DNA from 3 places in the Arthrobacter sp. 2RAF6 genome. Region 2 is predicted to be linked to each of the others. Evidence: riboswitches for the same ligand, from Rfam matches in the RefSeq annotation. Region 2 holds a riboswitch; each other region holds the start of a gene.
What was found. A riboswitch is a leader RNA that binds a small molecule or an ion and turns the genes downstream of it on or off. The one in region 2 is predicted to bind cyclic di-AMP.
Positions count from the first base shown of each region.

Region 1: it holds a riboswitch for cyclic di-AMP, as region 2 does, so the genes downstream of both, AB4Z38_RS12645 (M23 family metallopeptidase) here and AB4Z38_RS15860 (hypothetical protein) in region 2, are expected to answer to the same signal.
Region 3: it holds a riboswitch for cyclic di-AMP, as region 2 does, so the genes downstream of both, AB4Z38_RS03325 (hypothetical protein) here and AB4Z38_RS15860 (hypothetical protein) in region 2, are expected to answer to the same signal.

Region 1 covers NZ_JBFRGF010000015.1:53,795-57,035, forward strand. Annotated here, with positions in the region: gene AB4Z38_RS12640 (NlpC/P60 family protein) at 1-229, opposite strand, end outside; cyclic di-AMP (ydaO/yuaA leader) riboswitch at 235-401, opposite strand; gene AB4Z38_RS12645 (M23 family metallopeptidase) at 547-1,365, opposite strand; cyclic di-AMP (ydaO/yuaA leader) riboswitch at 1,368-1,575, opposite strand; gene AB4Z38_RS12650 (metal-dependent transcriptional regulator) at 1,702-2,397, opposite strand; gene serC (phosphoserine transaminase) at 2,712-3,241, shown strand, end outside.
Region 2 covers NZ_JBFRGF010000022.1:40,702-43,942, forward strand. Annotated here, with positions in the region: gene AB4Z38_RS15855 (PucR family transcriptional regulator) at 1-602, shown strand, start outside; gene AB4Z38_RS15860 (hypothetical protein) at 762-1,841, opposite strand; cyclic di-AMP (ydaO/yuaA leader) riboswitch at 1,844-1,994, opposite strand; gene AB4Z38_RS15865 (flavin-containing monooxygenase) at 2,112-3,203, opposite strand.
Region 3 covers NZ_JBFRGF010000003.1:133,976-137,216, reverse strand. Annotated here, with positions in the region: gene AB4Z38_RS03330 (ATP-binding protein) at 1-1,275, shown strand, start outside; cyclic di-AMP (ydaO/yuaA leader) riboswitch at 1,440-1,613, shown strand; gene AB4Z38_RS03325 (hypothetical protein) at 1,616-2,335, shown strand; gene AB4Z38_RS03320 (glycosyltransferase) at 2,495-3,241, shown strand, end outside.

The sequences.
Region 1 (3,241 bases), on a different contig from region 2:
TGGACTGGACTTCCAGGGCGGAGGTCGAAGTGGACTCGCGGGGGACGTTGGTTTCTGCAGCGTTGGCTGCGATACCGCTAGTGAGCACCAGACCGGAAGCAGCTGCGATAACTGCTGCCTGACGGCCTACGCCACCGGCGTTGCTGCCGACAGTCTTAGCGATAACGGCAAGCGAGTTGGTCTTGGTGACCGCGGCACGATGGCGCGCAACAGTAGAGCGTGAAGACACGTTAAGAGGCCTCTCCCTATGCCCGCGAGGTAAGCTGTCGGATTCGGATGGGAGTCATCCGGCCACACTTCTCCCTCTCGGAAGTTGTGCGACTTAACCCCAAGGCCATCGGTGAAGATGACCAAAAGTGGGTCCCCCGCCTCTGCCAGACGATGTTTTGCGAACGGAACCTCGAGCAGTGGCAGAGCTAGGCAATCCACTCGAGTGCATCAACTCTCTAAAAGTTGATGCGTCTTAGACGGTACATGAGTTTTGGCTGAATGTCACATTCAGGTCACGGAGCGTGACAAGCATGCGAGAGGCTTCCATCGGATTGGCTACAGCCAGCCCAGGGGGTCAACGACGTCGCCGTTGACCATGACTTCAAAATGGAGGTGGCAGCCCGTGGAGGCGCCGGTGGTGCCGCTCAATGCGATGACATCGCCACGGCTGACCGTTTGGCCCACCTGGACGTTGAACGAAGACAAATGGTTGTACGTGGTTTCCAGGCCGTTGCCATGGTCCACCACAATGCGGTTGCCGCCGCCATACGGATGCCAGCCGGCGAAAGTGACCTTGCCGGCCGCGGCAGCATGGACGGGGGTGCCGCACTGGGCCACGAAGTCCTGGCCTCGGTGGAACTCACCCAAACCGCCCGTGATGGGATTCACGCGGTAGCCGAAAGGCGAGGCCGTGGTCAGGGTGTCCAACGGCGCCCCCAGGGTGCCCTTGGATGACGACGTCTTGATGGTGCCGACGGACTGCGCACTCAAGAGCTGCTTGAGCTTGCTGTCCGGATCCCCCGTGGTGGAAACCGCAGCACGGCTGAAGTCGATCGTGGCGCTTGCGGCGGCCGGAATCTCAGGCTGGGTGCCTACTGCCGAGGCGGCCTGGTTTGATTCGGCCGTGGCCGTCATGGCGCCGGTTCCCGGCATGGCGACCGTCAGGATGAGGCCCGTCGTGGCAAGGGCCACTCCGGCCTTCTGTCCCGCCCCGCTCGCCGCGGCGAACTCGGCCATCTGCCGAAAAGGACCCTTGCGGCGGCGAAGTTCGCGATGGGGATCGCGGGGCCGCTCGTGCTCGACGGCGCTCGTGCTCCGCAGCTCAGCAGTAGGACCGGACGCGCGCCTGCGGCCCCTGGTGTTCTGCGTGGTCAAGGTTTTCCTCTCTGGCAAGCCTGCGAAGTTAGCTGTCGGATTCGGGCCAGAGAGATCGTGGACCCGGTCCGCGCGAAGGGCGCGAAGCGCAGAGCTACCCGAAGGGCCCCGCACTTTTTGCACTTCCGCTGCGGACTTCACCCCAAGGCCGTCTTTCGACAGCCGATGGTGGTTCCTCCGCTTCTGCCAGTGAATGGACTAATCCACCTGATCCGCTGGCAGAACTCGGCTTCGGATCAGGTAACGCTTTGGTATCGGCGCCAGTAACAAACTATAGGGGATTAAGGCCCCGCGGTAATAATTTCGTTATCTTTGCCGGTCGCCTCGCCGGGCCGGCTAGGCGACCGTGACAAATACGTGCGAGGCAACCTCAGGCGGCAGTTCCAGCGCGCCGTCGATATTGGGCACGCGAACGGAGATGTACTCCCCCACACGTTCCAGGGAAACCCTGGCGCCGGGCCGGATTCCGCCCTCGTCCAGCTGCACGAGAAGTTCCGGTTCCACCTGGATCGGTTCAGCCAGCCGGCTGACAGTGACCCGGTTTTCAGGTGAGTATTCGTTCATCGCGTCAAGTAGGTTGACCACGCCATCCGTAAAGGCGTGGGACGCGACTCCACCCAGCGCTTCGAGTCCGGGAATGGGGTTGCCATAGGGCGATTCCGTCGGGTGGTCCAGCAGCTCGTAGAGCCGCCGTTCCACGCGCTCACTCATGACATGCTCCCAGCGGCAGGCTTCGTCGTGGACGTAGGCCCAGTCCAGTCCGATGACATCTGCCAGGAGCCGTTCGGCGAGCCGGTGCTTGCGCATCACCTCGGTGGCGCGTTTCCGGCCCGTTTCAGTCAGCTCAAGGTGCCGGTCATTGGACACAATCACCAGGCCGTCGCGCTCCATCCGTCCGATCGTCTGGGAAACAGTGGGGCCCGAGTGCCGCAAGCGCTCGGCGATGCGTGCGCGAAGAGCCACGATGTTCTCTTCTTCAAGCTCCAAAATGGTCCGAAGATACATCTCAGTGGTATCGATCAGATCCGTCATCCAGCTCAGCTCCTCGAGCGCAGTATCTTGCGTATTTTCCACCGTACCGCAGCCGCCTCAGTGGTCGAACAGGTGGCCGAACCGCCGGCGGTCCCGGTCCGGGCGCCAGCTCCAAGCTTAGCTTATTTGGAATTACTCCGAATAATTCTCGTGCCCCGTCCAGAGCCAGCCGAACAAATGCTTTCCACGTGGCGGACTATGACACCTTCGGTTCTGCCCCCGCCTGCGGCGTCAGGCAGAATTGGGGAGTCGAAGGGGCAGCTTGCCGCCTGCCACGACCCATCTAGGCCGCTACTTCACCATTGGAGCATCCCGTGAGCGACAACAGCATCACCATCCCTGCCGATTTGCTGCCCAAGGACGGCCGCTTCGGTGCCGGGCCCTCCAAGGTCCGCCCGGAGCAGATCGAGGCACTTTCCGCCGCCTCGACGACGATCCTCGGCACCTCCCACCGCCAGGCACCGGTCAAGAACCTGGTGGGCTCGGTCCGCGAGGGACTTAGCCAGTTCTTCCGTGCACCCGAGGGCTACGAGGTGATTCTCGGCGTCGGAGGCTCCACCGCGTTCTGGGATGTCGCCAGCTTCGGCCTGGTCGAGAAGAAGGCCCAGCACCTCTCCTTCGGTGAGTTCGGTTCCAAGTTCGCTTCGGCGACCAACAAGGCACCGTTCCTGGAAGCTTCGTCCATCATCAAGTCCGAGCCTGGCACCCGGCCGGTTTCCCAGGCCGAAGCAGGCGTGGACGTGTACGCGTGGCCACAGAACGAAACCTCGACGGGTGTGGCCGCTCCGGTCAAGCGTGTCCAAGGCAGCGACGACGGGGCTCTGGTCCTGGTTGACGCGACGTC
Region 2 (3,241 bases):
TGCAGGCAACTATCGGGGTCGATTCCGTGCTTTTCAGCGCTGGCACCGAGACGCACTCGGTCATGTTGTTCCGCGAAACGGGCGGACGGGCAGAGCATGCCCAAGTCCTGGTTCATTATCAGCTGGAACTCGCCAAGCGCGCCGGCCGGAAGGTGGACCGCGTCATACTCGGCATCAGCGAGCCGTTTTCAGTCATCCGCCAGATGGGCCGGGCCTACCGACAGTCGAAGCTCGCGGCCCAGGCTGCCGCCGTCGATCCTCCACTCGGCGAGCTCGTGGACAGCCGCTCGGCCGGGATCTACCAGTTGTTCGAACGGCTACAGGCTCCCGGTGGCTGGGACGATTCGATCTCGGCGCATTTCCAAGAGATCGAGGATGCCGACCGCAACGGCGAGCTGCTGCCCGTGCTCGAATTGCTTTACGACAGCGACGGCTCCGTGCAGGACGTGGCCACGAAGCTCCACCTGCACCGCAGCAGCATCTACAACCGGCTCGCCAGGGTCCGCCAGCTCATCGGTGCAGATCCGCTGAATGGCGCGACGCGGCTCGAACTCCATGCAACGCTCAAAGCGCGCCGCTGGGCGGGCCGCCCGCGGATTTGAAGCCGCTGGTACCGGAAGCCGCGCTGGTTTACTTGTTGAGCTGCCTCAGCTGAAGGCTGCAGCGCCAACGGTCCGGGCGGTGCTGAATGATCTGCGCCCGGTTGCTTTGGCAGCATCGCCCATGCCACTCGACTGAAGATGTTCGATGCTGTCCCATCCTCACTGCAGGGCCTTGGTTGCTGCGTCCAAAATCGACCCAAGATCAACGCCCGACTGCGTGGGTTGTGGCGTGGGAGTAGGGCTGGCCGGGTTCCGCGGCTTCCAAGAACCTGTGGGCGCAGGCGAGGGCGTGCCGGTCGGATCCGGCGTCGGGGTGGGGTTCGTCGGCCCGGTCGGATCCGGGCTGGGCGCCGGTGCAGGCTGGGCCGGAACCGGATTGGAAGGAACAGGCGCAGGGGTGAGGCTTGGGGGCAGTGCTGACGGGATGGCAGGAACCTGGACGGAGATCGATGGCGCCGAGACGCTCGACGGTTCGACGGCGGCGGGTCCTTGCGGCGAATGTTGCGCCGGGTCCGTGGAGGTCTGGCCGGACTTGGCGCTTGGGGTAGCTGCCGAAGGTGATGCTGCGGGGCTGGGTGAAGTACTTGCCGTCGTGGAAGGGGCGCCGGATTGCGTGGAGTCTTGGCTGTCCGCGCTGGCAGCGTCCTGGGCGCGGGATTCCTGGCCGAAGAAGGGCAACTCAAGGGCTTGGCCCAGGGAACCGGCGGTCAACAAGATGCCTAGGGCTCCTGCAACCACTGCCATTCGGTTGCTCATCGTCCGGATGCTGGCGGCCTTCTTGAGGACTGCGTGTGGTTCACGGCTGAAGGACGAACCAGAAAAGGTCACCGGACCGACGCTGGCCCGGGGTGCCGCGTGAGGTGCTGTTGTGGCTGCCTCCTCGGTTTTGGCCGGCTCAGCCGTCTCGGCAGCCACCGTCGGAGTAGCCACTGCCGGAATGGCGGCTGTCGCGGGTTCTGCTGTCGGGGCAGCCACGGTCGCGGCACCCACTATCGGAATGGCCGCGGTTTCGCTGGCTTGGGAAGCTCTCTTCCGTTCGGCTGCGCGGGCGGCCGCGCGCGTGGTGGGCACCGCCGTCGTCGGGGTTGCCGTGGTGGCGGGGTCCGCTGTCGAAATCAAAGGTTCAGAAGCCGATGCAGCAATGAACGGTTCGCTGTCTTTGGCCCGACGACGTCCGGTTGGTTTGATGCGCTCGCGCGCCACTTGGGCACGGCGAGGCTGATCCATGATTGGGGACATGGTGATTGCCTCTCAACGCCTTCGAGGTTAGCTGTCGGGTTCGGACGAGGCCGTCCGGCCGCACATGGCGGCTTCACCCCAAGGGCCTGTGGAGAAGTAGGCCCGGAGACTCTGGGTCCCCCGTCTCTGCCGCGGGTCTGGCGGATTCCGGGTTGCGGCAGAGCTCGGCGTCAATCCGGAAGCGGCCCAGTTGGGGATTGGGTCGCACCTCGACGGTACAACAGCCGGCATGCAAAAGTCACATTTGAATAACGGGCGGGATGACCGGTTTTACCGGGTCCGCCCGGCGATGAGTCCTGCGACGTGTTCGGCGTCGCGGCCGACCCCGCCCACGAGACCCGAAGTCAGCCCGTATTGGAACGGCATACCCACGAAGAACAGTCCCGGCAGTTGTTCCACGGCACCCCGACAGGTGAGCGGCCAGCCGTCCTCATCCGCGGGAAGTCCTCGGATCCAGCCGAAGTCCGGTCGGTAACCGGTAGCCCAGATCACCGTGGACACCGGGATCGCGTGGCCTTCATCAGTCAGGGGTTGGCCCTCGCGGGCGCCCGCCAGGCGTGGCAGGCGGGCGACTCCCGCGGCGTCGAGCTCTCGCGTAGAGGTCCGGATCAGCGGCGCGCCGTGCTGGGTGAACCCGACTGCGACTTTACGGCCGATAGGGGTGGATCTGTTCAGCACGTTGTGGATGAAGAGCCACCAAAGCCCGCCGGCGTATCGCGTTACGGGGCCCGGAATGTGGAACGGAGGGGTTCCGGCAATGTAAGTGCGGTGGGTAGGTGCGAGCTCCAAGGCGATTTCGACGCCGGAGGTGCCGGAGCCGACCACCAGGACATCTCCGGGCGGAACCGAGTCCGGGTTGGTGTATTCGGCTCCGTGAAGTTGGTGGATGCCGGGATCCAGCTCCTGTGCGAACGCCGGAATCCTTGGCTGTGCGTTCGGGCCCGTGGCAACAACAACGTTCTTGGCCAGGATCGACCCGGAGCCCGACTGTACTCGGAACCGGCCGTCCTCCCGCTCGATGCCGACGACGTGGGCACCATGACGTACCGGGAGTTCCCGGCTCCTGGCGTACTCCTCGAGGTATTCGGCCATGGCGTCTTTGCCGGGAAAGCTGCCTCGGGCGGCGGGAAACGGCATGCCGGGAAGGGAATCGTGCTGCGCCGGGGTGAAGAGCCGCAAGGAATCCCACCGGTTCCGCCACACGTCGCCGACGCGGGTCTGCGAGTCCAGGATGAGGAAGTCTTGCCGGTGCTTCTGGAGGTGGAATCCGGTGGCGAGCCCTGCCTGCCCGGCGCCCACAACTATGGTGTCCACTGGCTTATTGCTGTCCATCGCGAAGCCTCCTGAGGTGTTCGAGGTCATTAGAATAGCATTCCAGTCACTAGAATGATATTCTTTTT
Region 3 (3,241 bases), on a different contig from region 2:
CGCCCGCCGCAAGGCAATCCTGGCGGCCGTCCGGACCCCCTGGATCCCCGGGGTCAGAGCATCGGCACGCTGAATGCGCGCATTCTTGCCGGTCAGGTGAGCAGCGATGCTGGATTCTTGTCCTCCGATGCGACCCGTGCGCCGTTGTCGCCCAGCGACGCTCAAATCCTGTCGGCGCTCCCCTCCGATGGCCGCCCGGTTGATCGCACCCTGTCCAATGGCGGCTACCGGCTCGTGGCCGCCGAAACCCCTTACGGCGATGTTGTCATCACGGGGCTGCCACTCGCCTCGAAGGAGGACACCGAGGCCTCGCTCGTCTGGACCATGGTGCTCGTATCCTTGGGCGGGCTGGTCCTGATCGGGCTGGCCGGAACCGTGCTCATCCGCCGCACCATGCGCCCCCTGGAGCAACTCTCCGACGTCGCCACGAAGGTATCGAAACTTCCGCTCGACGCCGGTGAGGTGGCACTCGCGGTGCGCGTTCCGGCGTCGGCGGCCCATCCGAGCACGGAAGTGGGAAGCGTCGGCCATGCTTTGAACCTGATGCTGGACAATGTTTCCAGCGCCCTCGAGGCACGCCAGCAAAGCGAAACAAAGGTGCGTCAGTTCGTGGCCGACGCGTCCCACGAACTACGCACTCCGCTGACCGCCATCCGCGGCTATACCGAGCTCTTGCGCATGACGGAGACGTTCACCGAGGACGGGCGCAAGTCACTGGGCCGGGTGCAGAGCCAGTCGGAACGCATGACCACCCTCGTGGAGGACCTCCTTCTGTTGGCCCGGCTGGACGAAGGGAAGGCCCCGGAGTTCACCGATGTGGACCTCACGCAGCTGGTGATCGAGACCGTCAGCGACGAGAAAGTCATGGCCCCGGAGCACATCTGGCAGCTCAAGCTCCCGGATGAGCCCCTCACGGTCCGCGGCGACACCACTCAACTCCACCAGGTTTTGGCGAATCTGCTCTCCAATGCCCGCAAGCACACGGAGGCGGGAACCACCGTGGTCACGGGCGTCGTGCGTTCCGCCGACGGCAGCGCCGTGGTGACAGTGACCGACAACGGGCCGGGCATCCCGCCTGAATTCCAGGGCAGGATCTTCTCCCGCTTTGCCCGTGCCGACGCCGCCCGATCGGGTTCCGAAGGCACGTCCGGGCTCGGCTTGTCGATTGTGGAATCCATTGTCCAGGCGCATGGTGGAACCGTCGAAGTGGCGTCGCGGCCCGGCCGGACGGAATTTGCGGTGCGGCTTCCGGCGCTCAGGACCGCCACGGCCTGAAGGGCCACCCAGGAGGGCGCGACGCCGGTGCGCGGCGCGCGCAAGTCGACGCACCGGCGTCGTGATCTCCGTTACCTAAATGTGACTTGAGCTGAATCCTCCTGTACCGTCGAATAGGTGCGCTGGATCATTCCGGCCACCGCCGGGTAGGCGCCGAGCTCTGCCCCTCCCCGGTGCCCAACAGTCCAGGCAGAGACGGGGGACCCAGGTCTCCGGGCAAGCGCTCATGTTGAGCCAGCCCTAGGGGTGAAGCCGTACCGCCACGATTTCCCGTGGCCACGGCCGGATGACCTCATCCGAATCCGACAGCTAACTCCGCAGGCGTCGAGAGGCAATCACCATGTCTGATTCCAGGAATCAGTCGCGCTCTGTTGCGCGCCACCGCGGCGAACCAGCCCGGAAAAACAAGTCACGTTCCACATTGAGGCGAGCCGCCTCGAACCTCGGCACCGGCCAGCGCATGGCCGTTGTTGCCGGCGTCGTTGCTGTGTTCCTTGGTGCAGGTGCCGCCACCCAGGCCGCCGGACAGGCCATTAATGCCCAGGACATGAGCCGCACGTCCGAATCCCGCACGACGGATCACTCAGCCACGCCATCGGCCAGCGCAAGCGCAAGCCCCAAGCCGAGCGCCGCGCCGACGCCGAGCCAGGCAGCCGCCCCCGCTCCGGCCGCCGTTGCGCCCCAGGCTGCCGCGCCGGCCGCCCCCGTGGCACCCCCTGCGCCAGCAGCCCCGGCCGCACCCGTCGCCGTCGATGATCCCTCCGGCGCCCAGGCCTATGCCGCAAGCATCCTTCCCTCCTACGGTTGGGGCCAGGGCGAAATGTCAGCACTGATCACCTTGTGGAACAAGGAATCGGACTGGCGCACCACTGCCACCAACGCCTCCAGCGGCGCTTACGGCATTGGGCAGTCGCTGCCGGCCGAAAAGATGGCGTCCGAAGGCGCTGACTGGCAGACCAACTACCAGACGCAGATCCGCTGGGGCCTGAACTACATCAAGGAACGCTACGGATCGCCGTCGGCAGCGTGGTCCTTCCACTTGGTCCACAACTGGTACTAAACCAAGATCCACGCACAAATACGTCGAGGTCCGTCCCTTCAGGGGCGGACCTCGACGTATTTTGGCCAGGCATGTGATTCGCCACGCCGGTGATACATCCACAGCCACGTCACAGGTTCCGCCTAAAGCCTTCATATTCTGCGACGGCACTCTGGATACATGACGCTCATCGAATCCACCTCCGGAACCCTGAAGGACCCCGCGGTGGTGCCGCCGGGCCTTACCATCCAAGCCAAGACCCCCATTCAACGCAGCACAGGGCGGCGCGCCCCCGTGGACACCCACACCGCCATCCCGGTCCTCGATGTCACCATCCCCGTCTTCAACGAGGAACGCGACCTCGAAGAGTGCCTGCGCAGGCTTCACGGCCACTTGCGCGAATCCTTCCCACATGGCTTCCGCATCACCGTGGCGGACAACGCGAGCACGGACAGCACCTTGAAGATCGCGGACCGCGTGGCAAGGGAACTGCCTGAGCTCGCGGTTGTCCACCTTGAGGAAAAGGGACGCGGTAACGCCCTGCGCAAGGTGTGGCTGGCATCGCCGTCGCCGGTTCTCGCTTACATGGACGTGGATCTCTCCACGGACCTTGCCGCGCTGGCGCCCCTTTTGGCGCCACTGATCTCCGGCCATTCGGACCTCGCAATCGGCACACGGCTGACCCGGAACTCGCGGGTTGTCCGCGGCCCCAAGCGCGAGTTCATTTCGCGTAGCTACAACTTGATGCTGCACTCGTTCATGGGTGCGCGCTTCAGCGATGCCCAGTGCGGTTTCAAGGCGATCCGGGCAGATGTCGCACAGCAGATCCTCCCCCACACCATGGACAACTCGTGGTTCTTCGATACTGAACTCCTGGTCCTCGCCGAACGCTGCGGCCTCCGGGTCCACGAGGTTCCCGTCGACTGG